Regions from separate parts of the Bacillus sp. 41-22 genome, predicted to be linked through region 2. Evidence: predicted binding sites of a transcription regulator. Region 2 holds the regulator's gene; the other holds the start of a gene.
What was found. The regulator Rex, encoded in region 2, represses fermentation and respiration genes when NADH is low (regulators of the CRP and FNR family bind a similar motif). The targets are predictions, from matches to a motif close to TTGTGAAATATTTCACAA.
Positions count from the first base shown of each region.

Region 1: hcp (hydroxylamine reductase) is a predicted target of Rex. The motif match lies at 1,629-1,646, and genes of this name have one in related genera.

Region 1 covers NZ_CP084035.1:3,263,242-3,266,678, reverse strand. The annotation lists gene LCF45_RS16690 (MazG nucleotide pyrophosphohydrolase domain-containing protein) at 1-60, shown strand, start outside; gene bla2 (BcII family subclass B1 metallo-beta-lactamase) at 204-977, shown strand; gene hcp (hydroxylamine reductase) at 1,710-2,996, shown strand.
Region 2 covers NZ_CP084035.1:260,190-263,626, forward strand. The annotation lists gene LCF45_RS01510 (ABC-F family ATP-binding cassette domain-containing protein) at 1-825, opposite strand, end outside; gene LCF45_RS01515 (redox-sensing transcriptional repressor Rex) at 1,013-1,642, shown strand; gene LCF45_RS01520 (YdiK family protein) at 1,672-1,863, opposite strand; gene LCF45_RS01525 (CPBP family intramembrane glutamic endopeptidase) at 1,860-2,609, opposite strand; gene groES (co-chaperone GroES) at 3,012-3,296, shown strand; partial or broken gene groL (chaperonin GroEL) at 3,334-3,437, shown strand, end outside.

The sequences.
Region 1 (3,437 bases), 2.3 Mb from region 2:
ATTGATTTAGAGAAGGCGTTTGAAGAAAAAATGATGATTAATAAAAAACGTGAATGGTAAAAGGAAGGTTAAAAAGCGCACAAAATTTTGTGCGCTTTTTATTAATGGTATGAAAAATATGTAAAAAAAGATGGAACAAACATTTGAGATGAATTGTCTAATATAGGAAATAACTATTTAGTTTGAAAGAAGGGGTGGAGAAAATGAAAAAGAATATATTATTAAAAGTAGGGGTATGTGTTAGTTTACTAGGAACAATTCAATTTGTTAGCACAATTTCTTCTGTGAAAGCGGAACAAAAGCTAGAGCAAAAAGTAATAAAGAATGAGACAGGAACTATTTCAATTTCTCAGTTAAACAAAAATGTATGGGTTCATACTGAGTTAGGTTATTTTAATGGAGTAGCAGTTCCTTCGAACGGTCTAGTTCTTAACACTTCTAAAGGGTTAGTGCTTGTCGATTCTTCTTGGGATGATAAGTTAACGAAGGAACTAATAGAGATGGTAGAAAAGAAATTTCAGAAGCGCGTAACGGATGTCATTATTACACATGCGCATGCTGATCGAATTGGCGGGATAAAAACGTTGAAAGAAAGAGGCATTAAAGCGCATAGTACAGCATTAACTGCGGAACTAGCAAAGAAAAATGGATATGAAGAGCCACTTGGAGACTTACAAACAATTACGAATATGAAGTTTGGAAATATAAAAGTAGAAACGTTCTATCCAGGGAAAGGGCATACAGAAGATAATATTGTCGTATGGTTACCGCAATACAACATTTTAGCTGGAGGCTGTTTAGTGAAATCTGCGGAAGCTAAAGATTTAGGGAATGTTGCTGATGCATATGTAAATGAATGGTCGATATCGATTGAGAATGTATTGAACCGATATGGAAATACGAATTCAGTAGTACCTGGTCATGGTGATATAGGTGATAAAGGATTGCTTTTACATACACTGAATTTGTTGAAATAAGAAACAAGAAATAAAGTAATAATGAAGCGAATTGTAGATTTAAGAAATTTTTGGAATACAAAAGAGAGGAGAAAACTATTTCCTCCTCTTTTTCTTTTAACTATATTGAAATGCCGAAGCTATTGATTACGCCTAAATATGTTACTGAGATTTTAATTCTAAATATACAAATACCAGTACCGTCATAATTGCTATAACAACGTAAGTAACATCAAGCATTATAAGTGTCTTTAAAGTTTCAGTCATCCTAATTCACCCCTGGTATGAAAATATAACATAATCTCTTATCAATCAGTTAAGAGATTATAAAGATAACAATGTACATGAAATTTCTTAAGTAGTTTCTATATAAATATATCATATAAATAATGTAAAAAATGTTAAGATGGTGTAAATGTATTGTAAATAAAGAGGTTTCCTATAAAATCTTTAATCAAAAAATTGATAGTTCTTCAAAATGAAAAAACGCTATTCTTTCTGTTGAATGATAGAATAGCGTTTTTGTATGCTTATTAGTTGCTAATAGTTCTCTAAATCAATTATCTAGCTATTTGAAAGCATCAACAAAGTTGTCCATTTTTCTGTATGTTTTTTGATGTCAATAAAAATATTATGTCAACAATATGAACTGTCACAAATTTATATATATTATTGTGATTGATATCACATCCCTTTTTCTCAATGGGTATTATGCTTAATTTGTAACGAATGATTGGGAGAGGGTGGGATGATATGTTTTGTTATCAATGTGAACAAACGCCAACAGGCGGATGTAAAGTGATGGGTGTTTGTGGTAAGAATGAAACAATTGCAAGTTTACAAGATACGATTGTGTTCGGATTAAAAGGAATAGCGGCTTATCGTACGCATGCTGCGCAGCTAGGGTATACAGATGCATTTGTAGATGCTACAACTCAAGAAGCGCTATATATGACATTAACAAATTCTAACTTTAATGAACAAGAACATATTGATATGGCTATGAAAGTAGGGAAATCGGCTTTACGAGTAATGGAGTTATTAGATGAGGCACATACGAATCACTTTGGTGTTCCGGAGCCTGTTCAAATTACGCAGAACCATGTAGAAGGTAAGGCAATTGTAGTTACTGGTCATAATTTATTTGCATTAGAAGAGTTATTAAAGCAAACAGAAGGAAAAGAAATTAATATTTATACGCATTCTGAAATGCTACCAGCACACGGATATCCACAACTGAAAAAATATAAACATTTAAAAGGAAACATCGGTAAGGCATGGTATGATCAACGACGCCTTTTCGAAAAATTTACAGGTGCCATATTAGCTACAACGAACTGTGTTATGCCAATTAAAGGATCATACTCTGATCGATTCTTTTCATATGATATTGCAGGTTTAGAGGGTGTACAAAAAATTGAAAATGATGATTTTGCACCATTGATTCAAAAAGCGCTTGAACTTCCAGAAGTACATATGGAGTCGGATGAGCAGTTAGTAACAGGGTTTCATCATAATACAGTATTATCATTAGCTCCGGAAATTATTAATGCAGTAAAAGAAGGAAAGATTAAGCGTTTCTTTGTCATCGCAGGTTGTGATGCTCCGGGAAAAGGCGGAGAATATTATCGTGAATTAGCAACGTCGCTTCCGCCAGAAACGGTTATTTTAACAACTTCTTGCGGGAAATTCCGCTTTAATGATGTGAGTTATGGTGTTGTACCTGGTACGGAGATTCCGCGTTACATTGATTTAGGACAATGCAATAATTCAATTTCTACAGTGAAAATAGCGGCCGCTTTAGCAGATGCTTTCCAATGTGAAGTGAATGAATTGCCAGTAAGTATTGTCTTATCATGGTTTGAACAAAAAGCGGTTGCTATTTTACTTGGGCTATTTAGCCTTGGTATTCAAGATATTCGCATTGGTCCAAAGGCACCTGAATTTATTTCACCTGGTGTGCTTGATGTATTACAAGAGACATTCGGTTTAAAACTAATTACAACCGCAGCAGAAGATATGAATATGATGTTATCGTAACAAAAAGGATGTCCTATATGTAGAGTTGACTTTATAAAGAGTTTGTATGTATTCGCAAGCTCATGTATTAGATGCACAGGTGCATTAGTAGAAGAACAAAAGAATGATCCGTCTTTTTAATAAGGAGAGCTATCTACATTCATTAACTTCGGAATATTATAACGCCCAAAATAAAAATGCGGAATTTTTGTTTTGGGTATTTCCTTTTCTTAGCTGGATAGGTATGTGGTGAGATTTCTTAAGAAGAAAATAGGCAGTATCCAATAGATAATAGCGGATTTAAGAAAAAATTTAAAAATCGAGTTGACATTCCATCTACATAGTCATACAATGTAGTGGTAATGAGTAATACTGAATAGCGTAGTTTTTAAAAATATATTCAGTATCCAATAGGCAAAAGCGGATTTAAGAAAAAATTTAAAAATCGAGTTGACATTCCAT
Region 2 (3,437 bases):
TTTAGAAATTTCATCTTGTTGTTTTTCATAACGCTTCATTTCTTGCTCGTATAGAGCTGATTTTGAGTCTAAATATTTACTGTAGTTACCAACAAATCGTCGGCTTTCCTTATTAGAAATTTCGTATACTTGTGTAACGAGTTTATCTAAGAAATAACGGTCATGGGAAACGATTAAAATCGCGCCAGGATAGCCTTGTAAATATTGTTCAAGCCATGTTAGTGTCTCGATGTCCAAATGGTTTGTAGGTTCGTCTAAAATAAGTAAGTCTGGTCTAGTTAATAATAATTTCCCAAGAGCTAATCGAGTCTTTTGTCCACCACTTAATGTGGAAATTTTCGTCTGATGCGTTTCAACTGGGAAGCCAAGACCGCTTAAAATTGAGCGTATATCCGCTTCGTACTGATAGCCGCCTTGATCTTTATAATCTAATTGTAATTGGTCATAATCAGCTAATAATTTCTCATATATAGCCGCATTTGAAAAGTTTTCTTCTTTTCCCATCTCTTGCTCTAGCCTTCGAAGTTTTGTCTCCATCTGCTGCAAGTGTGTAAAGACGGTTAACATTTCATCCCAAATTGTTAAAGACGTTTCTAATCCGGTATTTTGAGCTAAATACCCCATTGAGACATCTTTCGGTTTTATAATTTCACCACCATCATGAGATAACTCGCCAGCTATTATTTTTAATAATGTAGATTTTCCAGCTCCATTTCGTCCGACTAATGCGATACGATCTTTTGTTTGTACTTCCAATTTTATGTTTGCAAGAATCGTTTCTGCACCGTATAATTTCGAAAGCCCATTCACTTGTAATAATATCAATGTTTTCACCTCAAATAATTTCTTAACTTTGCCATGTTTATATTTCTCAATCATACTAAAAATAGTGTATAGTTTAAAATAAAGAGAGAATACTTCTTCTCTTTATTATACAAGGAAATTCATGAGTACTAAACTTCTGTATTTGATTCAAGTATAAGAATAAAGATAGGAAGAGAGGAGAGGTTATATGGATCAGCAAAAAATTCCACAGGCCACTGCCAAACGATTGCCTCTATACTATCGATTTATCCAAAACTTATCTCTTTCTGGTAAGCAACGTGTTTCATCAGCCGAATTGAGTGAAGCGGTAAAGGTTGATTCCGCAACTATTCGAAGAGATTTTTCATATTTTGGAGCGTTAGGGAAAAAAGGATATGGATATAACGTAAATTATTTATTATCATTTTTCCGTGAAACACTCGACCAAGATGATATAACACGCGTGGCACTTATTGGAGTAGGTAATTTAGGGACCGCTTTCTTACATTATAATTTCACGAAAAACAATAATACAAAAATTGAAATGGCGTTTGATGTTAGTGAAGAGAAAGTTGGAACAGAAATCGGAGGCATTCCTGTATATCATTTGGATGAACTAGAAGAACGTTTATCAACTGATATACAAGTGGCAATATTAACGGTACCCGCTACAGTAGCGCAATCTGTGGCAGATAGATTGGCAGAAACGAACGTGCATGGTATTTTAAATTTCACACCAGCACGCTTAAATGTGTCAGAGAATATAAGGATTCATCACATTGATTTAGCTGTAGAGTTACAAACTCTTGTTTACTTTTTGAAGAATTATCCACAATAAAACGCAGAGGAGATGACCTCTGCGTTTTATTATTGTTTTTTCTTTGTGAATTTAACTAAGATAAGGCGAAGTGCCAAATTAAAATCAATTGTTGCCATAACTGCAAATAGTATTGTCCACATATTCCAGATTGTATCTGTTACGTTCGTAATGGCGAAGCGTGTAAAGATACATCCAAGAAGAAAGTACAATGCAGCCATGAACAATGGTGAGTTTCTCATACTAAAAATCCTCCGATAAAGCCTTGCATTTTTTCAGCTTCTTTAATCATTTCTTGAATTTGCTCATTGCTTACTACAACTTGAGCAACTGCAACTAATGTATTCATTGCAACATGAGCTGCAATAGGAACTATAATTCGTTTCGTTTTTACGTATAAAAAGGCGAATACGAGCCCCATAGAAGTGTATACCAATAAGTGAGTAAAATCAAAATGAATCGCCGCGAATACAAGTGAACTAATAATAGCGGCAATAAAGAAGTTAAACTTCTTATAAAGTGTACCGAATAAAATTTTTCTAAATACAATTTCTTCCAAAATAGGTCCTATTATAGATATGACAATAAGGAACCAAGGTGTCGTTCTTGCGATGTCCATAAGTCTTGCTGTATTTTCAGATCCCGGTGTAATCCCTAATAAACGCATTTCGATCATACCGGCAATGCTTTGCGAGAACAGCGCTAAGAAGAAACCAATAAAAATCCACCCAATTGTAGCTGGAACAGTAGAGCGCATTTTATCTAAATGCCTGTCACGAATGTCTGTTCTGAGTAACCAAAGTACAACGCATAATGCAATGAAAAAGCTAATGATAGCCCAATGACCAGTTATGAGTTGAAGTTTTTCCTCTCTAGTAAATCCCCTATTATCGTATAGTCCAGTTTTCAGGAGAAGCGGTAACCCGGCAATGCCTGATAACTGCATTAAAATGTATGTAACGATAATCCACCAATATTGTTTTTTCAAATGGTTTAACCATCCTTTCTAACGCTAGTGTATGAGATAAGGTAGGATAACATGTAAATATGCTACCTACGATATAAACTTTCATTTGAATTATATTTTTTTTGTAAATAAGTATTTGAAAATAAAATAGGAGACAGGAAAAAGTTGTACGTTTAGCGAAAACAACTTAGGGTGTCTTTCATATTGTAACATACAAGAAGTGGGAACAACGATTCATATAGTAAAGGCAGTAGAAGAAGTAATGATATCTAGGAAAGTGCATAAAGTAATTTGCGAAAAAATTATGATTTTTTTACTTGCAAAAGAAATTGAGATTATTTATTATTAGAAGTGTGTTAGCACTCGTGTGACTTGAGTGCTAATAAATAAAATTTACATAACAAAATGAGGAGGTTATTGTTCATGCTAAAGCCATTAGGTGATCGCGTTGTAATTGAACTTGTTCAAGCAGAAGAAAAAACAGCAAGTGGTATTGTATTACCAGAAACTGCAAAAGAAAAACCACAAGAGGGTAAAGTTATTGCAGTAGGTACAGGCCGAGTGCTTGAAAATGGTGAGCGTGTTGCTTTAGAGGTAGCAGCAGGTGATCTTATCATCTTCTCAAAATATGCAGGTACTGAAGTGAAATACGAAGGTACAGACTACTTGATTTTACGTGAAAGTGACATTTTAGCAATTATCGGTTAATTATATACATTTTAAAAATCCAAGGGGGTCAATTATTATGGCAAAAGATATTAAATTTAGTGAAGAAGCACGTCGTTCGATGCTTCGCGGTGTCGACACTCTTGCAAACGCAGTAAAAGTAACGCTTGGACCAAAAGGTCG